DNA from 4 places in the Marinobacter sp. JSM 1782161 genome. Region 4 is predicted to be linked to each of the others. Evidence: predicted binding sites of a transcription regulator. Region 4 holds the regulator's gene; each other region holds the start of a gene.

Evidence for each region. The regulator sigma-54, encoded in region 4, starts transcription at its own class of promoters, with help from an activator protein. The targets are predictions, from matches to a motif close to ANTGGCATNNANNTTGCTNT.
Region 1: a site for sigma-54 is predicted at 2,525-2,544, ahead of GQB00_RS13130 (flagellar basal body-associated FliL family protein). Genes of this name have one in related genera too.
Region 2: a site for sigma-54 is predicted at 3,544-3,563, ahead of flhA (flagellar biosynthesis protein FlhA). Genes of this name have one in related genera too.
Region 3: a site for sigma-54 is predicted at 2,690-2,709, ahead of GQB00_RS18150 (CmpA/NrtA family ABC transporter substrate-binding protein). Genes of this name have one in related genera too.

Annotation. Positions count from the first base shown of each region.
Region 1 covers NZ_WSSA01000003.1:87,729-95,335, forward strand. The annotation lists gene fliO (flagellar biosynthetic protein FliO) at 1-356, opposite strand, end outside; gene fliN (flagellar motor switch protein FliN) at 413-928, opposite strand; gene fliM (flagellar motor switch protein FliM) at 921-1,919, opposite strand; gene GQB00_RS13130 (flagellar basal body-associated FliL family protein) at 1,977-2,474, opposite strand; gene GQB00_RS22090 (flagellar hook-length control protein FliK) at 2,634-3,923, opposite strand; gene GQB00_RS13140 (Hpt domain-containing protein) at 4,153-4,500, opposite strand; gene GQB00_RS13145 (SpoIIE family protein phosphatase) at 4,641-6,356, opposite strand; gene GQB00_RS13150 (STAS domain-containing protein) at 6,498-6,803, opposite strand; gene fliJ (flagellar export protein FliJ) at 7,007-7,453, opposite strand; gene fliI (flagellar protein export ATPase FliI) at 7,450-7,607, opposite strand, start outside.
Region 2 covers NZ_WSSA01000003.1:77,436-85,042, reverse strand. The annotation lists gene flhB (flagellar biosynthesis protein FlhB) at 1-415, shown strand, start outside; gene GQB00_RS13090 (class I SAM-dependent methyltransferase) at 601-1,452, opposite strand; gene GQB00_RS13085 (uracil-xanthine permease family protein) at 1,531-2,799, opposite strand; gene upp (uracil phosphoribosyltransferase) at 2,802-3,440, opposite strand; gene flhA (flagellar biosynthesis protein FlhA) at 3,647-5,824, shown strand; gene flhF (flagellar biosynthesis protein FlhF) at 5,886-7,157, shown strand; gene GQB00_RS13065 (MinD/ParA family protein) at 7,266-7,607, shown strand, end outside.
Region 3 covers NZ_WSSA01000004.1:371,843-379,449, reverse strand. The annotation lists gene GQB00_RS18165 (DUF4332 domain-containing protein) at 128-532, shown strand; gene GQB00_RS18160 (right-handed parallel beta-helix repeat-containing protein) at 526-1,638, opposite strand; gene nfi (deoxyribonuclease V) at 1,862-2,578, shown strand; gene GQB00_RS18150 (CmpA/NrtA family ABC transporter substrate-binding protein) at 2,864-4,231, shown strand; gene GQB00_RS18145 (ABC transporter permease) at 4,253-5,230, shown strand; gene GQB00_RS18140 (ABC transporter ATP-binding protein) at 5,297-6,214, shown strand; gene GQB00_RS18135 (NAD(P)/FAD-dependent oxidoreductase) at 6,490-7,607, shown strand, end outside.
Region 4 covers NZ_WSSA01000002.1:1,176,227-1,183,833, reverse strand. The annotation lists gene GQB00_RS05225 (carbon-nitrogen hydrolase family protein) at 1-32, shown strand, start outside; gene yjgA (ribosome biogenesis factor YjgA) at 81-620, opposite strand; gene mgtE (magnesium transporter) at 661-2,022, opposite strand; gene GQB00_RS05210 (HPr family phosphocarrier protein) at 2,280-2,549, opposite strand; gene rapZ (RNase adapter RapZ) at 2,546-3,436, opposite strand; gene ptsN (PTS IIA-like nitrogen regulatory protein PtsN) at 3,465-3,932, opposite strand; gene hpf (ribosome hibernation promoting factor) at 3,963-4,271, opposite strand; gene GQB00_RS05190 (RNA polymerase factor sigma-54) at 4,383-5,897, opposite strand; gene lptB (LPS export ABC transporter ATP-binding protein) at 6,163-6,888, opposite strand; gene lptA (lipopolysaccharide transport periplasmic protein LptA) at 6,888-7,439, opposite strand; gene lptC (LPS export ABC transporter periplasmic protein LptC) at 7,417-7,607, opposite strand, start outside.

The DNA of each region.
Region 1 (7,607 bases), on a different contig from region 4:
TCCACCACCGGCTCATCGAAAACATGCAGGGTGCGAATGGTATTGGCCGTGATGCCGACGAGAATCTGGGTGCCGCCCACTTCAATCAGGACGATGCGCTCACGCGCGCCGACGGACATGACGCTGACGATCTTGATGGCCTGGCTGTTCATGCCGGACAGGCCGTTCATGCGCTTGACCAGCCAGGCGCAGCCGAAGATCAGTGCAATCACCGCCAGCAGGCCGAGCGCCAGCGTCAGCAGCGAGCCAAGGCTGTCCGGGCCGTTGCTGGTGGCGGCCTCAGCGGCGGGCTGGCTCTGGGCCCAGAGGACCGGGCTGGCCAGCAGGCACCATCCGCTGAACAGGATACGTTGCAAGGTCTTTCCTCCACCTCGACGGAACCCCGACGGCGGCCGGGTTCCGGAAATACAGGCTACTTGGAGAGCCGCTTGATGCGTTCGCCCGGGCTGATCACATCGGTCAGCCGAATGCCGAACTTCTCGTTCACCATAACCACCTCGCCATGGGCGATCAGGGTGCCATTGACCAGTACGTCCAGCGGCTCGCCGGCCAGACGGTCCAGCTCAATGACCGAGCCCTGGTTGAGTTGCAGCAGGTTGCGAATGGGAATCTGGGTGTTGCCGACTTCCATGGAGATGGTCACCGGGATGTCGAGGATCACGTCGAGGTCCGGCGCCAGGCCGTCGCCCTGCTGGACGCCACCGTCCATGCCGAACTCCTCCATGGGCGCCGCCTTCACATCGCCGGCGGTCTCGGATTCGCCCTCGCCCGCCTCGGCCATGGCCGCTGCCCACTCATCGTCACGGCCACCGTCCTGGTCCTCGCCAGCATCGTCACCGGACTCGGACATGGCAGCCTCCCATTCGGCGGCGAGCTTCTCGTCTTCGCTCATCTCCTGCGGGTCTTTTTTCTGATCGTCGTCAGCCATGCCTGTTCACCTTCAATTGTTTCTTCACTTTGGGTCGTGCCGTGCGATCGGTCACGCGCAGTGCCAGGTTGCCGTCCCGGGTCCCGAGCTGGGCCTTATAGATGGGAATGCCGTTGGCCGTCACCGTCAGATCGTTTTCCAGCTCCACCGGAATCACGTCCCCGGCCTTGAGTTTGGCGATATCACGCAGGCTCAGCCGGCGCCGGCAAACGGTGGCGTTGACCGGCACGTTGACCGCCTTGATGTCTTCCTGCAGGGCATTTACCCAGCGTTCGTCGACTTCGTCGATGTCACTCTGGACGCCGGCATCCAGCACGTCGCGGATGGGCTCGATCATCGAGTACGGCAGCGCCATGTGCAGCTCGCCACCGCCGCCGTCCAGTTCGATGTGGAAGGTGCTGACCACCACCACTTCGCTGGGGCTGACAATGTTGGCCATGGCCGGATTGACCTCGGAACTGAGGTACTCGTAGTCGATCTTGAGCACGGCGTTCCAGGCTTCGCGCATGTCCTTGAACACCATGTCCAGCATCATCTGTACGATGCGGGTCTCGGTGGGGGTGAATTCACGCCCCTCGATCTTGGCGTGGCGCCCCTCCCCGCCGAAGAAATTATCCACCAGCTTGAACACCAGCTTTGCATCGAGGATGAACAGCCCGGTGCCACGCAGCGGCCGCATCTTGACCAGGTTGAGACTGGTGGGGACGTACAGCGTGTGTATGTACTCACCAAACTTCATGATCTGGACACCACCGGTGGAAACGTCGGCGTTGCGGCGCAGCAGGTTGAAGAGACTGATCCGGGTGTAGCGGGCAAAACGCTCGTTGATCATCTCCAGGGTGGGCATGCGCCCACGGACGATACGGTCCTGACTGGAGAGGTCGTAGGACTTGACCCCGGTGTCGTCCGTCTCGTCGTAGGTGTCGATGTCACCATCGTCAACGCCGTGCAGGAGCGCGTCGATTTCGTCTTGTGACAGTAAGTCCTGCATACCTTTAATCCGACCTCACGGGTTCGATCTGTCTGTTGTGATCAAACGGGCTGACGACTATTGCAGCACAAAATTCTCGAACAGGATCTGGTCAACCGGTTCGGCACCTTCCTGTTTCAGGACCTGATTGACGGTCTCCACCCCTTTCTGCAGCAACGCCTCCTTGCCCTCGGGCGTTTGCATCGCCTGGAAATCCTGGGCCCCGAACAGGGTCAGCAAACGGCTGCGAATCAGCGGCATGTGCGTTTGCGCGGCATCGAGTGCGGCCTGGTCGCGGCTCTGCAGGGCCACGAAAATCTGCATGTAGCGCTGTCGGCCCTCGCTGGCAAGCGTGACGATAAAGGGTTTGCTCATGGAATAGTAGTGGCTGGGCTCGAACACTTCGGCGGTTTCCGCCTCGCTATCGGCGTCCGCCTCGGCGCCGTCGTCACCCGATTTCAGGAACCAGAGGGTGCCGGCGACGGACAGGCCCACCGCCAGCAGGATCACCACAACCAGCAGGATGATCAGTTTCAGTTTGCCCTTGCCGCCCGGCTTTTCCGCATTTTCCGCCATAGATGTCCAACAGTCAGTTTATTGTCGTTTCGACCCGCTACCCGGAGGTTTGAGCAATAAGTGAGCCAACCTTTCCCGGAATGCCGCCAGATCATAAACAAAACAGAAGTTTAGCGTCTGGGTCGAAAGACATAAACCGTAGCCTGGTGGAACCACCGGCTAGGCGTACAGATCCACCTCGCCACGCCAACTCAGATCGAGGCTGCCGCCGGCCAGGGTCTGCTCGCCATCTTCCCCCTCAACACTGGACGCAAGCCCGGATCCACCGGATTCGCTTCCGCTGCCATCACCGGCCAGTTGCTGCTGTCCGCCCTGCTGGTCCGGTGTCTCCGCCGAGACCTCGAACCGGTCCAGGTTCAGCCCGTTCTCCTGCAGCATATCACGCAGGCGATGGCCGTTGAGTTCGAGCTGGTCACGAACCGCCGAATGGGTGGCGTGCACGGTGACATGGGCCTGGTCTTGCTGGACCTGGACGCGAACCTCCAGCGGGCCCAGGTCGGGCGGCGTGATGTGAATCTCGGCGGCGGACATGCGCTGGCTGGTCAACCACGCCAGTTTGCCGGCGACCTTCTCACCCCACTCGGCATGCTGCACCGGCAGCTCCACGCTGGTGGAATAGCTCTTCAGTCCGGCCATGGCGTCTCGCCCTTCCAGACCGCGCTGCAGGCTGGTGGCATTATTCTGCAGGTTGCCGGACTGGCTGTCCCCCTGCAGACCAGCCAGTTGACTGGAAAAATCAATCGCCTTGCCGTCGGCGGTCGCGGCCTTGCCCAGCAGGATGCCGGCCTGATCGCCCTTCGCCGTTGTGGTCAGGCCTTCCTTGAGCGCTCCCGCGTCAGAAGCTCCCTGGCCCGCCGCCAGCGCCTTGTCCAGAAGCTGGCTCAGCTTGGGGGTGCCCGGCTGGCCGCCGATGGCAGCCGAGCCCTGGACCGCCGTGGCGGCACTCGGCGCGCCCTTCAGGGCCGTGGCATCGGTGGGCGTACTGAACAGGAAGGGCAGACTGGCCTTGTCGGTGATTTCGGTATCGTCGCCGCTCTCCTGCCGGCTTCCGTCACTCACCTGTTCGGCCGTCCGGGTCTTGTCGGAATCGGCATCACGCCCACGGTCGGAACGATCCGCGGTCTGCGCCTCATCGTCGCGGGCTTTATCGGCCCTGTCGCTGCGTTCGGCGCTGCGGCGGTCTTCAGCTCGAGCGTCTTCAGCGCGTGACTTCTCGGTTTGGCGTTCCGCCTGCTGGTCAGCGCGCTGGCGATCCTCCGCACGCTGGTCCGACAGCCGCCGTTCCTCCGCCTGTTTTTCCTCCAGGCGCTGATCGGCGCGGCGCTGGTCCTCAGCCCGCTGTTCGGCACGTTGCTGCCGCTGCTCGCGGGCCTCTAGACGCGACTGCTCGCGCGCCGATACCTCGTCGAAGGCTTCGGAGGAGGACTCCGAAGCCGCATTATTCTTCACGCTTTCAGTCGAATTTCCGGACGTGGACGAAACGGGTGTCAACACCAATCCAGACATGGCAACCCCTTGCCGCTTTGGCACAAATCAAACGGTTTGGAGGAAGCTCAGCAACAAGGATGCCAATCGCCCAGGCGCCACCCCGGAAAGGACCTTCCTGGAAAGGGCGCCCCTGTAAAGCCCCCTCCTGGAAAGGACGGCCGGGCCCCGCTTGCGCCCGGGGCTCCCTGAATCAGCGGGCCAGCGTATTTTCCAGCAGACCGCGGACCACCGAGAATTCGTCCTCGATGTCGGTCAACACATCGGCCGCGGCATCCAGTCGTCCTTCCTTGCCGGCCATCTCCGCATCGCCACACAGGGCTCCCAGCCGGGGAGCGCCAATGTTGATGCAACTGCCCTTGAAGCTGTGCGCGGACTTGGTAAAGGCATCGGTATTGCGACTGCCCAGGGCCGAGCGCAGCGTGTCGAGGCGCTCGCGGGAGTCGTTCAGGTAGGTCGTTATCAGCACGTCGAACTCGCTTTCCATGACTTCGCGTAGCTCTGCAAGCGCTTCATCGTCCAGATGCGGCTTGTCGTTCATGATCGTCTCCTTGACTGCGACCGCCCGCCGCCAGGCTGGTTTCGCCTCCTGCCTGCGGCAGGGCCGGTGGACGTGCCGTCGCGCGGGCTCCAATTCGGGCATACCGTGCCCGGAAGCCTTGTGGATATCAACCTGTGATGTCAGTCATGGTCGTCCGGGTCAAAGGTCCAGCTGTAAATCGCTTCCACCTCGTTACCGCTGCCCCGGTGCGTCAGTGAGTCGCAGAGTTCCCGCAGCAGGGCCAACCCCCGGCCCGCATAGCCTTTCTGGTCGAGTGTCGACAGTTTTCCCTTATTATAGTTGAAGCCGTCGCCGCTATCCTGGCACACCACCGTCAACTGGCCGCCGTTACGGCCGATCCGATGGGATAACCGGAAACTGATGGCATCGTCCACCACGGTCTTCAGCCGACGGGCCCGCTCAGCGTAATAGCGGCCAAAACCTTCCGGCGAGCTCTTCCAGCTCGACGGCAACTGCAGCACGCCATGCTCCAACGCATTGGTGTAGAGCTCTGCCAGTATCGTGTACACCTCGCCACCGCGCCGCCTCAGGCCCGGCACTTCCATGCAGATGTGCAGCAACAGGGGCAACGGGTTGAACTGGGCCATGGTGTCCCCGCAGACCCGGTATTCGCAGGACCAGTTGGACGGGCCACTCAGGGCCGACTGGGTCACCCGCAGCGGCAATTCCTCCAGCAGGCTGGCCTCGATGACGTCCACCGATACCAGGGTCAGATCGTCCGGCGCGGCCTCGCTGCCGGTGAACTCGCCGATGGCGGATAACACCGTCTGCAACACCGGCGTCTCCAGAGGCGTCTGTTCCACCACCTGGCGCAGGCGATCCTCGCCGAACATCTCGCCGGCGCCGTTGGTCGACTCGGGCACGCCGTCGGTGGTGAAGAAGATGGTGTCGTCGACTTCCACCTTGAGCCGGCTGACCTCGGTGCTGAAGCGCTCGGCGGCCACCACCCCCAACGGCAGATGACTGGACGGCAGACGCTCCACCGTGCGCCCGCCCCGCAACAGGAAGCCGCAAGGCAGACCGCCGTTCCAGATGGTCAGGTTACCCAGGTGGGCATCCAGCTCGATGAACGCGGCGCAGCAGAACATGTCCGTGGGCAGGATGCGCCAGAGCTTCTGGTTGATTTCCCGCAGGATGTCACCGCAGGCAAAGCCCTTGCTGGTCATGCCGTAGAAGATCTCGGCCACGGGCATGGCGCCGATGGCCGCCGGCAGCCCATGCCCGGTGAAGTCGCCGATCAACACGTTCATGCCACCGGACGGCCGCGGACAGGCGAACAGGATGTCGCCGTTGAACACGGACATGGGCGACGCGTGGTAACGGATGTTGGGTGCGTCCAGGCAGCCGGTGTGGGCGACGTTGTCAAAAACCCGCCGGGCGATGTTCTGTTCCTTGATCAACTGCTCGTTGCGGGCGCGGATCAGGTCGCGTTGCTGGGTCAGAGTGTTGTGCATCACCCGCATACGGTTGAAGGCGTTGATCTTGGCTTCGATGATGATGCGGTTGTAGGGCTTGGACAGGAAATCGTCGCCGCCGGCTTCCAGGCAGCGCGCCAGGGCGTCGGCGTCGGACAGGGAGGTCAGGAAGATAATCGGCACCAGGGCCTCGCCGGCCAGGCTCTTGATGTGGCGGGTTGCCTCCATGCCATCCATGCGCGGCATCATGACGTCCAGCAGGACGATCTGAGGCTCGAAGGTGCGAAACGCCTCGACCGCTTCCATCCCGTCGGCGACCGTCATCACCTCATGCCCCAGGCGTCGCACCATGGTGCTGAGGATCATTCGGTCGGTTTCGCTGTCGTCCGCAATCAGGATCCGGAGCGACTGGCCTTCCATCGCCTTTTCAGCAACCGCCTTTTCCAATGGGGTCTGCCTCTGTTGCTGCATCCCGTGGACAGGCGCCCGGCCGGCGTTGCGCGGAGCGGGACGGTGTATGCATCGCCCGCGGACCGGCTTCGACCCGGCGCGGCCCCGGCACTAGTTGATGGAAAACAGCTGCTCGAAATTCGAGATGCTGAGAATGCGCCGCACGTCGCTGTTGCAGTTTTCGATTCGAACGCGACCGGCGTCGCCACCGGCGTAATCGCGCAAGAGGAGCAGCATGCCCAGGGCGGAACTGTCCAGGTAGGTGGTGTCGGACATGTCGATGACGTAGTCGCTGACGTCCTGGTCGCTGCGCTCGTAGGCGTCGCGAAAGCTCTGATGGGAGCTGAAGTCAAAGCGACCATCAATGCTGATCACCAGGGTGCGGCCATCATCGCTGCGCCGCGTATGTATTGCCATGCGGTGTCCTCCGTCCATTTTCAGCCAGCAGGTCTGTTTTCCCGGGTCGTTCCGTCACGCCGAGGGACAATGCCGCCGATCCGTTTTCCGGCCAGCGTTACATTCGTCCATTGTATTTTTTTGATGTTTCCACGGGATTGAGGATAGCCAAAACTCAGCGAATTGCATTCAGAATTTTTGACTGCCGCCGCGCCCAAGGCTGCTCAGAAGCGCCTGTGCGCGTGAATCCGGTTGGCCGCTTCGTCCGCCTGTTTCTGCTCGCGCAGGTCCCGGGCGCGCTGCTCCTCGGCCCGGCAGGCATCGATGTGCTTGGCCATGCCCTTCTTGCGCTCGTAGGCCTGGCGCCACTGTTCACGCGCCTGTTCGAAAACCTCCGCCGAACGGCGTGCCTGCTGCTCCTGCCCCTGGATGGCCTGGTCAAGCTGGCCAATGAACGCCTGCCAACCCTGTAACCGGGCCACCGAGACCGTGCCCTGCTGACCCTGGCGCATCTGCTCCCGGTAGTCGGCCTGGTAGCGTTTCAGCTCACCCAACTGGTGCTCCTGCTGCCGCCATTGCTCCCGCGCCCGGTTCATGGCCTCGAGGGCTTCGTCCTCGCGCCGTTGCTCGAGCGCCAGAACCACTTCCAGTCGCTGCGACTTCGGCTTCATGCGTCACCTTTTGCGGCGTCCGGCCTGGCCGGCCGGTCCGGCAGCACGTCCATCAGCCGTTCAACGCTGGCGTCGTAGGGCGCGCTCTCCTTCAGGCTCTGCTGCAGGAAACCGCGCATGGCGTCGATGCGTTCAATGGCGTAGTCGGTTTCCG
Region 2 (7,607 bases), on a different contig from region 4:
AGTCAAAAGCAAGATTCGCCAGCTGCAGCGGGAAATGGCCCAGCGCCGCATGATGCAGGATGTGCCGACCGCGGACGTGGTCATCACCAACCCGACCCATTACGCGGTGGCGCTGAAGTACGACCAGAAAAAAATGGCGGCGCCGATTGTGGTCGCCAAGGGCGCGGACCAAGTGGCCTTCAAGATCATGGAAATCGCCCGCGAGCACAAGGTCGACGTGCTGCGCACCCCGCCGCTGACCCGGGCGGTCTATCACAACACCGATGTGGGCGGCGAAATCCCCCACGGGCTCTACGTGGCCATCGCCCAGGTGCTGGCCTACCTGTTCCAGCTGCGGCGCTATCGTCGCGGTCAGGGCGAGCGCCCGGGCATGCCGGACTTCCCGATTCCCGGCGATCTGCGGCGGGACAGCTAGTGTCCCTTACACAAGGCTGGGCTGGCAACATTCCGGGGGCTTGGCGTTTTTATCGGCAGCCTGCCGGCTGCTCCGAAGCTGAAGCTCCGGCTACATTGGTAGCAACTGCTCGGGCATGCAGCAGACGCTTGAGCTTCTGAGGCACTGTTGGTGCCCGGGCCGGCTCCTCCTTTGCATCGACCGACTCAACTCCTCGCATCCAGCACCCGCACCAGTGGCGTCCCCCGACTTTCCGGAATCGGCAGCCGCCTGTAGTAAGCCTCCGGATCAATCGCCTGCACATCATCAAAGCCGAGCCCGCCCAGGTGCCGGGCGGCCGAGGCACCGTCGTGAAAGTGAAAGCTCACGTCGGCCCGGGTCATTCGACCCAATGCACCGCGCAGCAGATCCAGCCCGCGACCGAGTAGTTTGCCATCCGGCTGCAGGTAGGTTTCCGTCAGGTAGGCCGAGCCCGGCCGTTGTGCCAGGCAGCGCGCCAGGCGACGCCAGAACCGGCTGATGTCGTCGAGAGAGAAATAGCTGGTGAGACCCTCGGTGACCACCAGCAGCGGCCGTCCCGCGTCAAACTGGTCCTCGATCACCCGTTCCAGGGCCAGGGGGCCGCCGTCGGCGAAGATATCGATGGGGCGGACCTGGTGATGCTCGCCCAGAAAACCGTGGGTGGCGAGATAGGCCGCCTTGCGGGTGGCCATGGCGGGCAGGTCGGCTTCCAGCACCTGCAAGTGAGGATAGCGCCGGCGCAGCCGGATACCACGAGGTGACAGGCCGCAGGCGATCTCCAGCACCTGGCCGATGCCACGGTGCTCGATGGCGTCGTGAATCAACTGGTCAATGATCAGGTGGCGTTGCAGCAGGAACGTGCGGATGTTGCCGCCGGTGACCAGGCGGCTCAGGCCCTCGAAGGGCGTCATGAGGTTGTACAGGGTATGGCCGGCGGGCGGGGTGAGCCCGTCTTCCGAGAGGCCGTTGTGCTGCCAGACGGCGCCGGTGTAGAGGGCGGTGAAACTGATGCCGGAACTGTCGAGCGGGCGTGTCATGGTCGCTCCTTGGTTATCAGGGCTGATCCCCTGAAAACCGCGCGCCGCCGGCTGGCGGCGCGCTGCTCAAGGGCCCGCTTATTCTGCCGCCGGAGTATCGCCCTTGGATGCGGCCGAGGCGCCCCAGGCCGCCTGGCTGCCGGGCAATGCCAGGTTCAGGCCGATGGCGACCAGACCGCACAGGGCGATGCCCTCGATGTGGCCCAGGGCCATGCCGCCAATGCCGAACACCAGCGTCACGCCGACGATGACCAGATTGCGGGCTTCGGCCAGATCCACCTGGTGACGGATCAGGGTGTTCAGCCCCACCACGGCGATGGAGCCGAACAGCAGGCACAGGATGCCGCCCATCACTGGCACCGGGATGGTCTGCAGGGCGGCGCCGAACTTGCCGATGAAGGCCAGGACCACAGCGACGATGGCCGCCCAGATCATCACCCGCGGGTTGAAGTTGCGGGTCAGCATGACCGCGCCGGTCACCTCGGAATAGGTGGTGTTGGGCGGGCCGCCGAGGAAAGCCGCGGTGCTGGTGGCGACACCGTCACCCAGCAGAGTGCGGTGCAGGCCCGGCTTGTTCAGGTAGTCCTTGCGGGTCACCGTGCCGATGGCCAGGATGTCGCCGATGTGCTCGATGGCCGGGGCGATGGCCACCGGGATCATGAACAGGATGGCGCCCCAGCTGAATTCCGGTGTGACGAAGTTCGGCAGCCCAAACCAGGCCGCTTCACGTATCGGCGTCAGGTCGACGATGCCGACGATCGCCGACAGCACGTAGCCGACCAGTACGCCGAACAGGATCGGGATCAGCCGGAACATGCCGCGGCCAAAGACCGAGAACAGGATGGTGGTGACCAGCGAAATCATGGCGATCCAGATGGCGGTGTCGTAGGGCACCAGCTGGGCGCTGCCGTCGCCGGCCTTGCCCATGGCCATGTTGACCGCGGTCGGCGCCAGGCCCAGACCAATCACCATGATCACCGGGCCGATCACCACGGGCGGCAGCAGGCGGTTGAGGAAACCGGTGCCGCGCAGTTTCACCACGCCACTGAGGAGCATGTAAAGGAGGCCGGCGGCGACCAGGCCGCCCAGGGTTTCCTCCATGCCGAACTTGGCCTTGGCGGACAGGATCGGGGCAATGAAGGCAAAGGAAGAGGCCAGGAAGATCGGGATCTGGCCGCCGGTGATGATCTGGAACATCAGCGTGCCCACGCCCGCCGTGAAGAGCGCGACGTTCGGATCCATGCCCGTGATCAGGGGCATCAGTACCAGTGCGCCGAAGGCGACCAGCAACATCTGTGCGCCGGCGACGGCCTGGCGCCATACCGGTTCGTTCGGGGTAGCTGGCATGCTCAGTTATCCTTTTGCTTGGTGCCGAAGATCTTGTCGCCGGCATCGCCCAGGCCAGGCAGGATGTAGCCTTTCTCGTTGAGGCGATCGTCGATCGAGGCGGTGTAGATGGACACGTCCGGATGGGCCTCCAGCACTTTCTCGATGCCTTCCGGCGCGGCCACCAGAACCAGGGCTCGAATCTCGGTGCTGCCCGCTTTCTTGAGCAGTTCGATGGTGGAGATCAGCGAGCCGCCGGTCGCCAGCATGGGGTCGACGATCATCGCCAGACGCTGGTCCAGTTCGCCCACCAGCTTCTCCAGGTAGGTGCTCGCTTCCAGGGTTTCCTCGTCGCGGACCTGGCCGACCACGCTCACGCGGGCGCCGGGGATCAGGGTGAGGACGCCTTCGAGCATGCCCATTCCGGCACGCAGGATGGGGACGATCGTCACTTTCTTGCCGCTGAGGCGATCCACTTCGACCGGGCCGGCCCAGCCTTCGATGGTCTGTTTTTCCAGATGGAAATCCTGGGTGGCTTCGTAGGTCAGCAGGGCGGTGACCTCCTGTGCCAGCTCACGGAAGTTCTTGGTGCTGATGTCCGCCCGGCGCATGAGGCCGAGTTTATGGCGGATCAGGGGGTGCTTTACCTCAAGGACGGGCATGGCTCACCTTCTTTTCAGAATAGGAACATAAAATCTCACCAAGGATACCTCACTTGCCCGGTCCAGTCAGTCAGGGGTGCCCCGGATAAAGCTTCTTGCGGCGATTGGTATGGATATTGCGAAAACCCCTCCAGATGCGGTCGTGCCGTCAAAAAAACGACATCGCGGCACAGACAAACGTTGATCGAGCTGGAGAGTTTCGGGCTGTGGACAGAGCGCTGGTCCTGAATAACGTCAAATCCCTGACAAACGGCAATCTCGGGATCCCGATCCTGCTGATGGCGCTGCTGGGCATGATGATCCTGCCCATGCCGGTGTTCCTGCTGGACGTGCTGTTTACGTTCAACATCACCCTGTCCATCGTCATCCTGCTGGTGTGTGTCTACGCGCTGCGGCCGATGGAGTTCGCCGCTTTCCCGACGGTGCTGCTGGTGGCCACGCTGCTGCGCCTGGCGCTGAACGTGGCCTCGACCCGGATCGTCCTGCTCAACGGTCACGAAGGCGGCGACGCCGCCGGTAAGGTGATCGAATCGTTCGGCGCGGTGCTGATCGGTGGTAACTACGCCGTCGGTCTGGTGGTCTTCGCCATCCTGGTGATCATCAACTTCATGGTCGTGACCAAAGGTGCCGGCCGGGTTTCGGAAGTCAGCGCCCGCTTCACCCTGGATGCCATGCCCGGCAAGCAGATGGCGATCGACGCGGACCTCAACGCCGGCCTGATCAACCAGGACGAAGCCAAGGCCCGCCGCTCCGAGATTGCCCAGGAAGCCGACTTCTACGGCTCCATGGACGGTGCCAGCAAATTCGTGAAGGGCGATGCCATCGCCGGTCTGCTGATCCTGTTCATCAACATCGCCGGCGGCGTGGTCATCGGCATGCTGCAGCACGCCCTGTCCTTCGGCGATGCCATGCGCAGCTACGCGTTGCTGACCATCGGTGACGGTCTGGTCGCCCAGATCCCGTCGCTGCTGCTGTCCACCTCCGCCGCCATTATGGTGACGCGGGTGACCTCCAGCCAGGACATGGGCCAGCAGATCCTGTCGCAGATGTTCACCGCGCCGCGGGTGCTGGCGATTGCCGCCGCGATCCTGATCATCCTGGGCATCATCCCCGGCATGCCGCACGTGGCGTTTATCGGGCTGGGCCTGATTGCCGGTGCGGGTGCCTACTACATCTGGAAGCGCCAGCAGCAGGCGGTTGAGGAAGACGACAGCGTCTTCCCGGCGCGGGGTGGTGGCGTTCCTCGCACCGCGCAGCCGGCCGGTCCGCAGGGTGGTGAAGGCGGCGGTCAGGGGCAGGCGCTGCCGGGGCCGGCGGAATCCAAAGAGTTGGGTTGGGACGACGTCTCCACCGTCGACATCGTCGGCCTGGAAGTGGGCTACCGCCTGATTCCGCTGGTGGACAAGTCCCAGGGCGGGCAACTGCTGACCCGGATCAAGGGCGTGCGCAAGAAGCTGTCCCAGGATCTCGGTTTCCTGATGCCGTCGGTCCATATCCGCGACAACCTGGACCTGATGCCCAATGTGTACCGCATCACCCTGATGGGCGTGACCATCGCCGAGGCGGAGATTCATCCGGACCGGGAGCTGGCCATCGACCCGGGGCAGGTGTTCGGCAAGATCGAGGGCATTGAGGGCAAGGACCCGGCGTTCGGCCTGGATGCCAGCTGGATCGAGCCCGACAAGAAAGATCAGGCCCAGACACTCGGCTACACCGTCGTCGATGCCAGTACCGTGGTGGCCACCCACCTCAACCAGATCCTGCAGAAGCACGCCCACGAGCTGCTGGGGCACGAGGAGGTCCAGAAGTGGCTGGAACAGCTGGAGAAGGTCTCGCCCAAGCTGGCCGAGGAGTTGGTGCCCAACACCGTCTCCATCAGTCTGCTGCTGAAAGTCCTGCAGAGCCTGCTCCAGGAAGAGGTGCCGATCCGCGACATGCGCTCGATCGCCGAGGCCATCGTCAACGTCCAGCCCAAGACCCAGGACGCTCGCGTGCTGACCACGGCGGCCCGGCAATCGCTGCGGCGAATGATCGTCCAGAGCATCTGCGGCGGCGATCACGAAATCCCGGTGATCACCCTGGATCCGGAGTTGGAACAGATGTTGCTAAAGTCCATGCAGCAGAGTCAACAATCCGGCGGTCAGGACGATATCGGCCTGGTGCTCGAACCCAACATGGTCGAGCGACTGCAGCGTTCCCTGCGCGACGCCGCCCAGCGTCAGGAGATGATGGGCAAACCGGCGATCCTGCTGGTGTCCGGGCCGTTGAGGCCGGTCATGGCCCGTTTTGTCAGCTATGGCGTAGAGCGCTTGCACGTCCTGTCCTATCAGGAAGTGCCGGATAACAAACAGATCACGATTGTGGCATCGGTGGGCCAGCAGTAAGGCAAGGCCGGCCCGCAGAGCAGGGCGTCGCTGACGGCGGCGCCGACGGAGGAAAGTCATCATGAAGGTAAAACGGTTTTTTGCGCCAACCATGGCCGAAGCGCTGAAGATGGTTCGCCTGGAAATGGGCGAGGACGCGGTCATCCTGTCCAACCGACGGGTGGATGGCGGTGTCGAAATCGTGACGGCCCTTGATTATGACGAGAATCTGGCGCGCCAGCGTTTGGGCAATGCCGCGGTGGATGCCACCAACGGCGCGCGCCTGGCCGAAATGCAGGCGGAACAGCATCGCCGCCTGGAGGAAGAACTCGGCCGTTCCCGCGACCGCATTCGTGAAATCCGCGAAAAGCGCCAGCCGCGCGAGCCGGACGTATTCGCCGAGGTAGCGGAAAATGCCGAGCCCCAGAGCGAGGCGCCGGATACCACGCAGGCGGCTCTGGAAGCCATGCGTGCCGAAATTCATTCGCTGCGGGACATGGTCAACGAGCGTCGTGAGCGGACTCCAGGCAAAGCCCAGCCCGCGGAACCGGCCGTCGCCAGCCAGCAGCGTCTGGCGGAGCGCCTGGAGGAGTTTGGTCTGTCCAGCCAGCTGGCCGGGTCACTGGCCCGTAACCAGGGCCACTGCCGCCTTGAAGAAGGCTGGAAGAAGGCGCTGCGGACCCTCGCCGCGGGGGTTCGGACCCAGGATAAGGAGATTGTCGAGCAGGGCGGTATCGTCGCGTTGGTCGGCCCCACCGGCTCCGGCAAGACCACAACCATCGGCAAGATGGCGGCGCGCTATGTGCTTGAGCATGGTCCGGATTCCCTGGCGCTGGTCACCACCGACCGCTACCGGGTGGCGGCCCATGAGCAGCTGTTCGTCTTCGGCCGCATCCTCAATGTGCCGGTACGCGTGGTCGACGAGAGCCATTCCCTCGACCGGATTCTGGACGACCTGTCCGACAAGCGTCTGGTACTGATCGACACCGCGGGCCTGACCCACGCCGATCGCGGCCACCAGGAGCAGCTGGAAGAGCTGGCGTCGAGCGATCACCCGGTCAAGCCCTACCTCGTGCTGTCGGCCACCAGTCAGCCGCGGATCATGAAATCCACGTGGCATTGCTATAAGATGGCGAATCCTGCCGGGTGTATCATGACCAAGCTGGATGAAGCCCTGACGCTCGGCGAGGTACTCGGGTTCGCCATGGAAACCGGACTTCGGGTGGCCTACTACACCGATGGCCAGCGCATTCCCGAAGACATCCATCCCGCGCAGTCCGCACCGCTGGTCCGCCTGGGTGTGGAACGCCTGCGCCAGATGCGGGAGACGTCCATGGTCGCAGCGGGTGCCTGAATACGGGAAGGTTGCCGGAGCCGCCGATCGTTCTGGAGCCGTCCATACACAGAGCCGGTCGGAACCGGCCGAGAGAATCACAACCTGTCGTGAGAGACTGTACCCGGCATGAGTAGACCAAACCCGGTTCAGGTGATCGCCGTATCCGGCGGCAAAGGTGGCGTTGGCAAGAGCAACGTTTCGGTCAATCTGGCCATTGCCCTGGCTCAGATGGGGCGTCGTGTGGTGGTCCTGGACGCTGATCTGGGACTGGCCAACATCGACGTGCTGCTGGGCATCACCGCCCAGCACAACCTGTCCGACGTGCTGAACGGTCAGTGCGACCTGCGCGACGTCCTGGTGGACGGGCCGGGCGGCATCAAGATCGTTCCGGCGTCCTCCGGCACCCAGCGCATGACTCAACTGACGCCGATGGAACACGCCGGACTGATCAACGCGTTCAGTGAACTG
Region 3 (7,607 bases), on a different contig from region 4:
GGCCGTTTGCCACCGGTCCGCTAAATTTATTCTTGCGGTGGTAGGCCGGCTCCGCACGGCTTCGCAAACCCGGTTGTTTCCCGTAATCGGCAGCGTAACGTCTGCCAATGGCATCAGGAGACCTGCCATGACCAAACTGGCCGACATCGAAGGCATCGGCGCCCACTACGCCGAGAAACTGACCGCCGTGGGCATCGACTCCCAGCAAGGCCTGCTAAAGCAGTGCGGCGACCGCAAAAGCCGCCAGGACGCGGCGGCGCGCACCGGCATCAGCGAGAAGCTCATCCTCAAGTGGGTCAATCGCGCGGACCTGGCGCGCATCAAGGGGATCAGCACCCAGTACGCCGACCTGCTGGAAGTCGCCGGCGTGGACAGCGTACCCGAGCTGGGCCAACGTAAGCCGGACAACCTGCTGGCCCGCATGCAGGATGTGAACGACGAGCGCCAGCTGGTGCGCCAGGTGCCCTCATTGTCGCAGGTGGAGGATTGGGTCACCCAGGCCAAGGTGCTGCCCAAGGCGGTGCATCACTGACCCGCCGCCGATCCGCGTGTGTCGCGCCGGCTGATGTGTTCCAGGGTCTGGCTGCCGTCGTAGGCCAGGCAGCGGCCATAGGTGCCCCAGTCGGGCTCCTCGTTGGGGCTGTCGACGAAGGCGTCCCCCCGTGAGACGTTGGGCGGGTTATCGAAATCCTTGCAGTTGGCCGCCGAATCCACCGCCACCTGGTAGCCGAAGTGGTTGTGCTCGAAGCGGTTGTCGACGAACTCGTTGCCGCGACTGAAGCTGTCCTCCCAGCACAGCACCGGGTTGCGGTCGCGCACCGAGCAGGTCAGGAACACCCCGGCCAGATGGTTGTCGCGGATCAGGTTGCCGGCAAACCGGTTGTTCTCAGCATCCGCCAGATAGAGGCCGTGGGAGCCGTTGTTGGCGATCACGTTGTTGCTGATTTCGCTGCCTTCCAGATATTCCACGGTGATACCGGCGGCGACGTTGTCCTCGATCGTGTTGCCGTGAATCCGGGTGGGCCCGGCGCGGTTGAGGGAAATACCATCCCACTGGGCGCGGCTGACGTGGCTGCCCTCGATGGTGACGTCACGGCTGTGGTACTCGGTGAGCAGGCAGGCACTGCGGCAGTCCTGCACGTTCAGGTTGCGCAGCAGGATGCCTTCGCCCTGGCGCACCACCAGCGCGCTGTTGCTGAGATAGGGCAGGTCCGGCCGGAATTCGTTGGGCGTCTGGCCACCGCCTTCGATGCCCAGTTCTTCCACCGTGACGTTGCGGATCGGTTGTTGCGGCTGCTGGTGGTAGGCGTCTCCCAGAACCAGTACCGGGCTGGACACCCCCTCGGCCATTTGCAGCACCGAGTCGTTGAGGCCGCGACCACGCAGGGTCACGTTATCCCGGGTCAGGGTCACCATATCGGTGAGCTGGAAGGTGCCGTCCGTCAGGCACACGGTCTGCTGGGAGCCGTCGTCGGGCAGACCGTCGAAGGCCGCCTGCAGACTGTCACCGGCACGTACCAATCGGTCGCAGTCGCCTTCCGCGTGGGCACTGGACGCCAGTACCGCGGTCACCAGCAGGGTCGCCAGCAGCGGCTGGATGGTTCGAAGCCGAAAAGCTCGGACAGGATTTGCACGCACGGGGACTGTTCTCCTCCACCTCATGAATGGCGACAGGACATAAACCGAACACGATCAATTTGATACTGTGTCGGATTTGGTGGCGCTCCGCCATTAAGGAATGCTAAGGGAACGCTTGCCCGAACCTATCGCCGGAATAGGCGTAAACACCGGTCGTCACAACGAGGTTCGGCGTCATGGCCGTACCCGCACCACGATGGACGCTGATTAAGGAATAGACATGCTGCCGGATCTGGATGCCGACTGGGCCGGACTCACACCGCAACAGGCCATTGCCCTACAGAAGAAACTGGCGGTGGACGTGGTGACCGAAGATCGCCTGGGCCCGATCAGCACGGTCGCTGGCATCGATGTGGGTTTCGAGGACCAGGGCCGCACCGCCCGGGCCGCCGTGGTGGTGCTGGACCGATGCACCCTGGCGCCGCTCGACTACGCCCTGGCGCGACTGCCCACCCGTTTCCCCTATGTGCCGGGGCTGCTGTCGTTCCGTGAGTGTCCGGTGATCCTCAAGGCGCTCGAACAGCTGTCGCAGTGGCCGGACCTGCTGCTGTGCGATGGCCAGGGCATCGCCCATCCGCGACGCCTGGGCATCGCCAGTCACCTGGGCCTGCTGCTGGACCGCCCCGCCATTGGCGTGGGCAAGAGCCGCCTGCTGGGCACACACGACCCGGTACCCGACACACGCGGCGCCTGGGTACCGCTGGTGGACAAAGGTGACACCATCGGCGCGGTCCTGCGCACCCGCCAGGGCGTGAATCCCCTGTTCGTCTCCCCCGGCCACCGCATTTCCCTGGAAACGTCCATCGACATGGTGATGGCCTGCCTGACCCGCTACCGCCTGCCGGAAACCACGCGCTGGGCCGACGGCCTGGCTTCCAACCGCAGCCCGCGCTGGCGTCTCGCCCTGGAAGCCCTGGAGCGTCCCGGCGCCCGCACCTGATCCGCCCGGCCATGGTGCAATTTCTGAGCAGTTGACCTAGAAACGCCCGCCGCGTCACTCGCCCCAACCCCCAACAAACAGCCAACTACCTGATAGATAAGCATTTAAAATAATGGCACGGGCTATGCTTTATCTCTGGTGACGATTACGCGTACTGATTTCGGCTCAGTACCTCACAGTTTTGCTACAGATGACAGACGATCTGCAGGCATTGGCGCCTGTCCCCGACAACCGGGGGCGGGCGCTTTTTTTTGCCCAAAAGAAAAGACGACATAGGAGAGACGCATGGCGAGCCGTATCCTGACTGCAACCTTTGCCGCGGCACTGGGACTGGGCTCCAGCCTGGCCGCCCACGGCCAAGAGCTGGCCCCCCCGGAAAAACCCGACCTGAAGCTGGGCTTCATCAAGCTGACCGACATGGCGCCGCTGGCGGTAGCGTGGGAGAACGGCTACTTCATGGACGAAGGCCTGTTCGTGGAGCTGGAGGCCCAGGCCAACTGGAAAGTCCTGCTGGACCGGGTCATCACCGGTGAGCTGGACGGTGCCCACATGCTGGCCGGCCAGCCACTGGGCGCGACCATCGGCTACGGCACCCAGGCCAACATCGTCACCGCCTTCAGCATGGACCTGAACGGCAACGGCATCACCGTTTCCAACGATGTCTGGGAGAAGATGAAAGCCAACATCCCGGACAACGGCAACGGCCAGCCGCAGCACCCGATCAGCGCCAGCGCCCTGAAACCGGTAGTCGAAGCGCAGCATGAGACCGGTGAGCCGTTCAAGATGGGCATGGTGTTCCCGGTCTCCACCCACAACTACGAGCTGCGCTACTGGCTGGCCGCCGGCGGCCTGAATCCGGGCTACTACGCGCCCCATAAAGGCGACACCAGCGGCACCCTGCAGGCGGACGTGCAGTTGTCTGTCACCCCGCCGCCGCAGATGCCCTCCACCCTGGAAGCGGGCACCATCCAGGGCTACTGCGTGGGCGAACCCTGGAACCAGCAAGCCGTGTTCAAGGGCATCGGTGTGCCGGTGATCACGGACTACGAGATCTGGCCCAACAACCCGGAGAAAGTGTTCGGCGTCACCGAACAGTGGGCCGAAGAGAACCCCAACACCCACCTGCACCTGCTGCGCGCCCTGATCCGCGCCGCCTACTGGCTGGACGAGAACAACAACGCCAACCGCGAGGAAGCGGTGAAGATGCTGGCCCGTCCCAACTACGTGGGCGCCGACGAGGAAGTGATCGCCAACTCCATGACCGGCACCTTCGAGTATGAAAAAGGCGACGTGCGGGACGTGCCCGACTTCAACGTCTTCTTCCGCTACTACGCCACCTACCCGTACCCGTCCGACGCCATCTGGTACCTGTCGCAGATGCGCCGCTGGGGCCAGATCGCCGAGCCCAAGCCGGATGACTGGTACATGGACATCGCCAAAAAGGTCTACCGCGCGGATATCTACGAGAAAGCCGCCCAGTCGCTGATCGCCGACGGCACGCTTCCTGCCAGCGCTTTCCCCGACATGGACGCGGAAAACTTCACCCGCCCCGACCAGGGCGAGCTGATCGACGGCGTGGCCTTCGACCCGAAAAAGCCCAACGCCTACATCGACAGCTTCGAGATCGGCCTGAAAGGTAACGAGACCCTGTAACCGGGTCCCTGGAGAACCGCTATGAGCACGCTCACCACCTCCAATCCACTGCTGCAGCTGATCCGCCGCCGCTACCCGAACGTGACCGGCCGCGCCCTGCTGCAATCCGTGACCCTGCCGGTGCTGGGCATTGCCCTGTTCCTGATCGCCTGGCAGCTGGTCGCCCCGCAGATCAACACCTCGCTGGGTAACTTCCCCACCCCGGCCAACGTCTGGGAACAGGCGGGGCAGCTCTGGCAGGAACACCAGAACGAGCAGGACCGGGCGGACAAATTCATCGAGATGCAGGAGAAGCGCAACGCCCGCATACTGGCCGACAATCCGGACGCGGAAACCAAAATCCGCCCCTATCCCGGCGCGCCCACATTCTTCGACCAGATCGGCACCAGCCTGGTGACGGTGCTGGCCGGCTTCGCCCTGGCCACGCTGATCGCCGTGCCACTGGGGGTACTGATCGGGCTGAACCGCTACTTCGCGGCGGCGGCCAACCCGATCATTCAGATCTTCAAGCCGGTCTCTCCCCTGGCCTGGCTGCCGCTGGTGACCATGGTGGTCTCGGCCACCTACGTCAGCGACGACCCGATGTTCGAGAAGGCGTTCATTACCTCCATGATCACCGTCACCCTGTGCAGCCTCTGGCCCACGCTGATCAACACCGCCACCGGCGTGGCGCAGGTCAACCCGGACCTGGTCAACGTGTCGCGGGTGCTGCGCCTGCCGTTCTGGACCCACGCCCGCAAGGTGGTGCTGCCGGCGGCGGTGCCGATGATCTTCACCGGCCTGCGGGTGTCCCTGGGCATCGCCTGGATGGTGCTGATCGCCGCCGAGATGCTGGCCCAGAACCCGGGCCTCGGCAAGTTCGTCTGGGACGAGTTCCAGAACGGCAGCAGCGATTCATTGAGCCGCATCATGGTGGCGGTCCTGGCCATCGGCGTGATCGGCTACGGCCTGGACCGGATCATGCTGTTGATCCAGCGCAAAGTGGCCTGGGACGAGTAAGCCGCCGGGGATGAACAGAACCGTCGCCCGGTACGAAAAACGCGCACAGGCGCGAGGAGACAGATCATGAGCAAGGCACATCTTGAACTCACCGGCGTCAGCATGAGCTTCGATACCCCGCAGGGGCCGTTCCAGGCGCTGGACACCGTCAACCTGAAAATCCGCAAGGGCGAGTTCGTCTCGCTGATCGGCCACTCCGGCTGCGGCAAGTCGACGGTACTCAACATCGTCGCCGGCCTGCTGCAAGCCAGCCAGGGCGGCTGCGTGCTGGACGGCCACGAGGTCAACACGCCAGGCCCCGAGCGCGCGGTGGTGTTCCAGCACCACGCCCTGATGCCCTGGCTGACGGTGTACGAAAACGTGGAACTGGCGGTGCGACAGGTGTTCCGCAAGACCATGAACAAGGCCGAACGCCACGACTGGATCGTCCACAACCTGCAACTGGTCAATATGGCCCACGCGGCCGACAAGCGCCCCGGCGAGATCTCCGGCGGCATGGCCCAGCGGGTGGGCATCGCCCGGGCGCTGTCCATGCGCCCCAGCGTGCTGCTGATGGACGAACCCTTCGGCGCCCTCGACGCCCTCACCCGGGCGCACCTGCAGGACGCGCTGATGGAGATCCAGCAGGACCTCAACAGCACAGTGATCATGATCACCCACGACGTGGACGAAGCGGTGCTGCTGTCGGACCGCATCGTCATGATGACCAACGGCCCCGCCGCGACCATCGGCGAGGAGCTGGCCATCGACCTGCCGCGCCCGCGCAACCGGGTCACCCTGGCGGACGATCCACAATACGTGCACTACCGCCAGGCGGTGCTGCGCTTCCTCTACGAGAAGCAGCGCTTCCCGGGCAAGGGTGGGGCGACGGAAACACCGACGGCAGACGCTGTAGAGCCCGCCGAAGATAAGACGGCGGAGACAAAGGGCGGGGAAACCGCCCGCGCACCGGAAAAAGCCGCCGTCGTCACCGAGCCGAACTGATCGCTTTTAGTGCAGTTTTGGCCCCTCACGAACCAGCGCTGGGCAAAACCATCGGAGCGGATATTTTCCGAAAACCTCTAATTATTTGTTTTTGTTAGCAATACCAGCCTGGCACGCTTATCGCTTGATAGAAAACAGGACGACTTGCCCGATCAGGGATTGATCGGACCATCAAACATCGTTGTTGGCACTGACGCCGGACCATCGCGCCTCGCAAGGGGACGATGCTCCGGCTTTTTTTGTTGGGCCGCTGGCCGGCCCGGGGACAGGAACGCATGACCGATCGCAGACTCGTCATCATCGGACACGGTATGGTCGCCCAGCGGCTGCTGGAGCGACTGATGGCCCGCGACGCGCATCCGTATACGCAGATCGACGTGCTCAGCGCCGAAGCGGTGCCGGCCTACAACCGGGTGCTGCTGTCCTCGGTCCTGGCCGGCGACGCCAATCTGGACGGCATTACCCTGCAGCCGCTGGACTGGTTCGCCCGCCACAGCATCCACCTGCACGCGGACACCCCGGTCACCGCCATCGACACCGACCGCCAGACCGTCACCAGCCGCGACGGCGACACCTTCGCCTACGACGATCTGGTGCTGGCCACCGGCGCGCGCCCGGCCTCCCTGAAACTGCCGGGCGAGGAGCTGGACGGCGTGGTCACCTTCCGCGACATCCGCGATACCGAAAAACTGCTGGCCGCCAGTCGCCGGCATCGTCGCGCCGTAGTCATCGGCGGTGGTTTCCTGGGACTGGAAGCCGCCGACGGCCTGAGCCAGCAGGGCATGGCGGTGACCGTCCTGCATCGCAGCCCGTACCTGCTCAACCGCCAGCTCGATCCCACCGCCGGCCAGTTGCTGCAGGACGCCCTGGAACGCCGCGGTATCCACAGCGTCACCGGCCAGAATCCCCGCGCGCTGATCGGCGAGCGCCGGGTGCGCGCCGTGCAACTGGCGGACGAGACCCTGATCAGCACCGACCTGGTGGTGCTGGCCGCCGGCATTCGTCCCAACGCCGAAATCGCCCGGGACGCCGGCATCGACTGCGAGCGCGGCATCGTGGTGGATCACTACCTGCGTACCGGCACCGATAACGTCTACGCCCTGGGCGAATGCTGCCAACTGGGCGAACACACCTTCGGCCTGGTGGAACCCGGCTACCAGCAGGCGGATGTCCTGGCCGGCGTACTCTGCGGCAGCGACGCCGAACGCTTCGAGCCCGGCGCCGTCGCCACGCGCCTGAAAATCAGCGGCATCCCCATTTTCTCATGCGGCCAGGCCCAGCCCGGCCCGGACACCGAATCCGTCATCTGGCAGGACCACGACACCGAGCAGTACTGCCACCTCATGCTCAGGGACAACCGCCTCGCCGGCGCCGTGCTGTTCGGCGATACCCG
Region 4 (7,607 bases):
GGATGCCGGTCTGGTCGCATCGCCGACTATAATAGCCGTTTCTGTCACTCTAGCCGGGGCGGTGTGAGGCGGCCAAACGTCTACGCGCCGCCCGGGTTTTCCTGATCGTCGATGCATTCGCGCAGATAGCGGAACAGCTTCTTCGACTGGCCGGTATTCTTCTCCTTGGCGACATCCCGCCGGGCATTGCGTGCCAGGTTGCGCAAATGCTGCATGTCGGAGGCGGGGCAGTAGTCAAAGAACTCGCCGACGACGCTATCGCCTTCCTGAATCATGCGGTCACGCCAGCGCTCAGCCAGATGCTGGCGCCGGGTATGCTCGTCGCTGCCGGCATTCTGGGCTTCCAGCGCGCGCACCACCTCATCCAGGTGCTCCTCGTTGCGCATTACCTTGCCGACGTACTGAAGATGGCGGCGCTTGGCCTCGTTCTGGCGGATGCGGCGAGATTCCTCAATGGCGGCTCGCAGCGTGTCGCTGATGGGCAGTGCCTCGGCCTGTTCCGGGGTGAGTGCCAGTAGCTGCTTACCGATGGCCTGCAGCGCGTGCATTTCCCGCTTCAGTTCGGATTTACTCTTGAACTCGACCTCGTCCGGGTCGTAATGATCGTGCTCTGTCGTCATGCTGTGTCCATCGGTTCTTGGCCCGGGCGATGCGGTTCGCTCAGGCGTAAATCAGGGTGGCCAGCCCCAGGAAGGAAAGAAACCCCACCACGTCCGTCACCGTCGTCAGGATCACGCCGCCGGCCAGCGCCGGGTCGATGTTGCGCGCTTTCAGGAACAGCGGCAGCAACGTGCCCACCAGGGCGGCGGCGATCAGGTTAATGATCAGGGCCGAGGCAATGATAACGCCGATCATCGGGTCGGCAAACCACACGGTGGCGGCCACCGAGACCACCAGCGCCCAGAGGATGCCGTTGAGGACACCGGCAAGGAACTCCCGGTTCAGCAGCCAGCGCACGTTGGCTCCGCTGATCTGCCCCACCGCCATGCCACGAATGACGAGTGTCAGGGTCTGGCTGCCGGCGATGCCGCCCATGCTGGCAACGATGGGCATCAATACCGCCAGCGCCACCACTTTGGAGATGGTGCCCTCAAACAGGCCGATGACCGCCGAAGCGATGAAGGCGGTGATCAGGTTGATGCCCAGCCAGACGGCGCGGCGCTTGGTGGTCTTTATCACCGGCGCGAAGGTGTCTTCGTCCTCGTCCAGGCCGGCCATGCTCATCAGCGAATGGTCGGCGTCCTCGCGGATAACGTCGACCACGTCATCGATGGTGATCCGGCCCAGCAGCTTGCCGTCTTCACTGACCACGGGGGCCGAAATCAGGTCGTAACGTTCGAAACGGGTGGCCACCTGGGTATCGGAAAGGGTCACCGGAATGGGTTCGATATCGGTGTCCATCACCTCGCGGACGGTGGCGCTGGGGCTGGATACCAGCATCTTGGTGATGGGCATCACACCGATGTACTCGTCGCGACGGTTGACCACGATCAGGCTGTCGGTCATCGGCGGCAGGGCGCGATGGCGGCGCAGGTAGCGGAGCACCACGTCGATGCTGAGATCCGGACGCACCGTGATGGTGTCCGTGTTCATCAGGCCGCCGGCCGTGTCCTCCGGGTAAGCGAGGACTTCCTCAACCCGCTGGCGATCCTGTTCGTCCATCGTGTCGAGAACTTCCTGGATGACCGTATCCGGCAGCTGCTGGAGCAGGTCCGCCAGGTCGTCCGATTCGAAGTCTTCGATGATGGTGGCCAGTTCCTGGGCGTTGAGCTTGCTCAGGAAGTAGCTTCGGATATCGTCATTGAGGTACTGGAGGACTTCCCCTTCGAGGTTCTTGTCCACCAGATTCCAGAGCAGTGCCCGTTGGCGCGGCGGGGAGGATTCCAGCAGGTGGGCAATATCGCTGGGGCTGAGGCCACCATTGAGGATGCGCGCCACCTGTTGCAGGGCGCCACTGTCGAGGGCTTCGCCGAGCGTACGGAGACGTTGCCTGGCCTGGCTGTTTTCGACTGCGTCTGTCATGAAGGTCCCATGAATCCGGGCCGAGGCCATGCGCGGACAGTCTCGGGCCATCTTGGGCCTGGGCGGGCTGTCCGGATCGCCTCGGGTGCTGCCATAAGGATCTTCTGGATAAGTCCTGGAAGGTCTCGCCGAGACGCCCCAGGACTTATTCAGAAGTTCCTAAGTATAGCGGACTTACGTTGCAGACGTGAGAACTTGGTGTAGGTAAATCCCGCGTCCGTGGGGCGGTTGGGCGAGTGCGCGTGTCGGCGTCGGATCTACTCGCCTTCGCCAAAGTAATCGTTGATCAGCTCGACCAGGGCGTCGCGCGCCGCCTGTTCGTCGGGCCCGTCGAGAACCAGCTCGATATCGGTGCCGCGGCTGGCCGCGAGCATCATCACCGACATGATGCTCTTACCGTCCACCTCCCGGCCGTCCTTGGCGATCAGCACCTGGCTGTCGTACTCCGACGCGGTGCTGACCAGCTTGGCTGCGGCCCGGGCATGCAGACCGAGCTTGTTGATGATGGTGATGGGCTCCCGGATCATGGCGTGTCGTCACTGGCCGCCGTGTGCAGGTGCGGCATCTCCGTGTGGCGGATCTGCACGTTGCCGTATTGCTCGCGGAAATAACGCCCCAGTTGGTCGCAGATGTAGACCGAGCGATGCTGACCGCCGGTGCAGCCGATGGAAATGGTCATGTAGCTGCGGTTGCTTGACCGGAAAGTCGGTAACCACTTCTCCAGAAGTTCCTTGAGATCGTCCAGCATGTCCCGGGTTTCCGGCTGCCCCTCCAGGAAAGCCTGGACCTGAGGATCGACACCGGTGAAGTCGCGCAGACTGGCGTCCCAGTAGGGGTTGGGCAGGCAGCGCACGTCGAACACGTAGTCGGAATCCACGGGTACGCCGTGCTTGAAGCCAAACGACTGAAACAGCAGGGCCAGTTCCTGGTCGCGTCGCCCCACTACGCGCTGACGCACCATGTCGCGCAGCTCATACATCGACAGCTCGGTGGTATCGATGTACAGGTCGGCCAACTGCGCCAGGGGGTCGAGCAAGTCCTTCTCGTGGTTGATCGCCTCGCGTAGCGACGTGCGGACATTGCTCAGCGGGTGCTTGCGGCGTGTGGCGTGGAAACGCTGCAGCAGGGCCTGGTCGGTGGCGTCGAGGAAGATGATTTCGACGTTCAGGCTGGCGCCCTTGAGGCGCTCGTGGATCTCGTCGAAGTTGGCAATCTCATCGGCCAGGTTGCGGGCATCGATGCTCACGGCAATATTGCGGAGCTTGTCCGGCGAGGCATTGCTGGCTTCCTCGGTCAACGGGAACAGCAGGCCGATGGGGAGGTTGTCGATACAGTAGAAGCCCAGGTCCTCGAGCACGTGCAGTGCCGTACTCTTGCCGGATCCGGAACGACCGCTGACGATGATCAGTTTCATGCAATGCCTTCGTCGAATCGGCGAATGGTTACTCGGGTTGCGTCATGACGCGGAACAGCTCGTCGGCGTCCCGGCATTGACGCAGGCGTTCGCAGAAGCTGCGCTCGTTGAACTTCTCGGCCAGCTGGCTCAGCAGTTCCAGGTGCTCGCTGGTCGCCTCCTTGGGGACGATCAGCACGAACAGCAGATCCACCGGCTGGTTGTCGATGGCGTCGAACGCAACCCCTTCCTCCAGGGTCAGCAGGGCACCCACCACATGATTGCAGCCGTCCAGACGGCAGTGGGGGATGGCAATGCCCTGACCGATACCGGTGCTGCCCAGCCGTTCCCGGGACACCAGGTTATTGAAGGTCTGGGTCTCGTCGAGCTCGGGGTAGCGCTTGGCTACGTGCTCGGCGATCAACTCAAGGATGCGTTTCTTGCTGGTTCCCGGCACACCACAGAGGGTGAGCTCGGGAACCAGGATGGACTGGATGGTTAATGGTGATTCCGTCATGGATGGAATGCTTTCCCTTGGATGGAACGGCTAGCGGCCGGCAGCACCGTGCATTCGATCAACGGTCTTTTCCTTGTGCTTGAGGATCTGCCGATCAAGTTTGTCGAGCAGGCCGTCAATGGCCGCGTACATATCTTCGTTTTCAGCCTTTGCGTGGATTTCACCACCAATGACGTGGAGTGTGGCTTCGGCCGTCTGGCGCAGCTTCTCCACGGACAGGGTCACCTGACAGTTGCTGATGTGGTCGAAATGGCGTTCGAGTTTTTCAAACTTGCCGGAGACATAGTCTTTCAGAGCGGGAGTCAATTCGACATGGTGACCTGACATATTGAGTTGCATAGGCTTCTCCTGTTGTCGATATGGCCGGGAGCAGAGAAGCTCCCGACGTTGAGCCCGTCGCACTCAGCGACGTTTGAAAACCGACTCTGGCTGGCCCTGGGCGCTTGCGTCTCAGACCAGTCTCTTGCGTTCGTTGGACGGCGGAATGTGCATCGCCTCGCGATACTTGGCGACCGTCCGTCGTGCCACCTTGATGCCCTGGTCCCCGAGCAGCGCTGCAATCTTGCTGTCGCTGAGGGGTTTCTTCGGGGTTTCGGCGGCGACCAGTTTCTTGATCATGGCACGAATTGCCGTGGAGGAACATTCACCGCCCTCGTTCGTGCTCACATGACTGGAGAAAAAGTACTTCAGCTCGAAGATACCGCGCGGCGTATGCATGTATTTCTGGGTGGTGACCCGGGAAATGGTCGATTCATGCATGCTCACTGCCTGGGCAATGTCCGAAAGGATCAACGGCTTCATGGCTTCCTCGCCATGATCCAGAAATCCCTGCTGATGTTCAACGATCCGGGTGGCGACTTTCAGCAGGGTCTCGTTGCGACTCTGCAGACTCTTGATGAACCATTTGGCCTCCTGCAACTGATCGCGCAGGTAGGTGTTGTCGGCACTGTTGTCGGCCCGGCGGATCAGCGCCGCGTAGCCGGCATTGACCCGGATGCGCGGGGCAATTTCGGGATTGAGTTCGACGCGCCAGCGGCCCTTCTGCTTGGACACCACCACATCCGGCACCACGTAATCCGGCTCGGCCTGGTCGAGAGAGTCGCCCGGCCGCGGGTTGAGCGTCTGGATCAGCGCCAGCACGCACTTCAGCTGCTCTTCGCTGAGGCGGCTGCGGCGAAGCAACTGGGCGTAATCGCGATTACCCAGCAGGTTGATGTAGTGGCTGATCACCAGGCGTGCCTGGGGCAGCCAGGGCGTCTCCGGTGGCAGCTGGTTGAGCTGGATCAGGAGGCACTCCTGCAGGTCCCGTGCGAACACGCCCGGCGGGTCGAAGTGTTGCAGGCGGCGCAGTACGGCCTCGACCTCGTCCAGTTCCAGCGGATCTTCCTCGCTGTCGTCGACCAGCCCGGCGTGGATGTCTTCCAGTGTCGAGATCAGGTAGCCGCGCGGGTCCACCGAGTCGAGCAGGGCGTGAGCAATGGCGCGGTCGCGCTCGCCCATGGGGGTGAGGTTGAGCTGCCAGAGCAGGTGGTCCTGCAGGGTCTCGGCGGGGGAGTTGCGTGATTCGAAGTCGGTGTCGTCGTCTTCTTCGCTGCGTGCTGCCGGTGCCGGGGCGGACTGGTAGATGTCGTCCCAGGCGGTGTCGACCGGCAGGTCATCGGGGATTTCCTGGTTGGTCTCGGTGTTCCAGTCGGGTTCGGCCGGCTCGTCCCAGCTATCGTCGTCCTGTGCGGTGTCGTTGCTGTCCTCGCCCTTGCCGTCAGCGGACGCGTCCTCGCCGTCGCTCTCACTATCCGCGGCGCCGTCTTCCTCTTCCGAGGTTTCCAGCATGGGGTTGGATTCGAGCGCTTGCTGGATTTCCTGTTGTAAGTCCAGCGTGGAAAGTTGCAGCAGGCGGATTGCCTGTTGCAACTGGGGTGTCATGGTGAGCTGTTGACCCAGCTTCAGCTGAAGCGAAGCTTTCATTACCATTGATTTAGTCCCGTCACCCTGTGGCCATCGACTGAGTTATTGCGCCTGGGCAAGACCTGTCCGGATGTCTCCGGACCTTGAAAACGCTCGTGTCAGAGGTCGGTCCGGCTTGCCAAGCAAATTCTTTGCCGAAGTTTACTGCTATGGGTGTCCCGATGACAATGTCTTGGTCGGCGGATATGCCCCGAGAGGTTTGCCGACCCTGTTTCGAGTTTAGCGTTTTGGCGCCCACTGCGATACCCATACCCGATTGACGGGCTCACATATGGAATTCGTTGCCCAGGTAGACTTCCTTGACCTGCTGGTTGGCCAGGATCTCCTCAGACTGTCCGGATGCGATAATATGGCCGCCGCTGACGATGTAGGCGTTCTCGCAGATATCCAGGGTTTCGCGCACGTTATGGTCGGTGATCAGCACACCGATGCCCTTGTCGCGCAGATGGCGGATGATCTGCTTGATGTCGCTTACCGAGATCGGGTCGACGCCGGCAAAGGGCTCGTCCAGCAGGATGAAGGCCGGCTCCATCGCCAGCGCCCGGGCGATCTCCACGCGCCGGCGTTCCCCGCCCGACAGCGCCATGCCCAGGCTGTCCCGGATATGCGTGATGTGAAACTCTTCCAGCAGGTTTTCCAGCCTTTCATCACGCTCCGCCCGGGACAGGCCCTTGCGCGTTTCCAGAATCGCCATGATGTTGTCGCGCACACTGAGCTTGCGGAACACCGAGGCTTCCTGGGGCAGATAGCCGATGCCGGAACGGGCCCGGCCGTGCATGGGCAGGGGTGTGATGTCTTTCTCATCGATGCTGACCCGGCCGTTGTCCGCCTTGACCAGGCCCACGATCATGTAGAAACAGGTGGTCTTGCCGGCGCCGTTGGGGCCCAGCAGGCCGACGATTTCCCCGCTGCGGATTTCCAGTGAGACGTCTTTGACCACTTTAATCTGCTTGTAGCTCTTCGCCAGATTGCTCGCACGCAGTATGGCCATCAGTTACCGGCCTCCGAGGTTCCGCTGCCCTGGCGTGGCTGGATAACCATTTCCACGCGTCCATCGCCACCATCGGACTTGCTGCCACCGCCGGCGGTGACGACGCGCCTGGCCGTGTCGTAGTCGATGCGTTCGCCCTTGAAGACGTTGCCGTTCTGGCGGATGACGGCTTTTTCCTCAAAGGTCAGCCGGTTCTCGCCGGCGGCGTAGATGATGGTCAGTGCTTCGGCGTCGGTTTTCGGTGTTTCGCCCTGTTGCGGCTGTATGTAGTGCGCCGGCTTGCCGTAGGCTTCGATGCGGTTCAGCGCGCCCTGGCTGCGGTAGAGGACGACCCGGTCCGCGGTCAGCTCGGTGGCGTCCTGGCGCACGACCACACCGCCGGTGTAGACCGCCGTACCCTTGGCGTCGTCGAGTCGGGCATTGTCCGCCGATACCTTGATCGGGCTGTCCGAATTCAGGTCAAAAGCCTGGGCGTTTGCGGCCAGCGCCAGGAGCGCGGCGCCCAGAAGGCGGCGCAGGGGCGCGCGTTTACTGCGCTGATGGCAACTCATACTGTCCTTCCACCTGTGATTGCAGTTTGACGATCCGTTTGTCGATCCAGGCTTTCATGCCCGTGGCGCGGGTCACGCCCCGGGCGTCGGTCAGGATCACCGGGGCGTCAGTGTGCACAATGCGTTTATCGTTATCCAGCGTAAGATGGGGGGTTTCCAGCTTGCCTT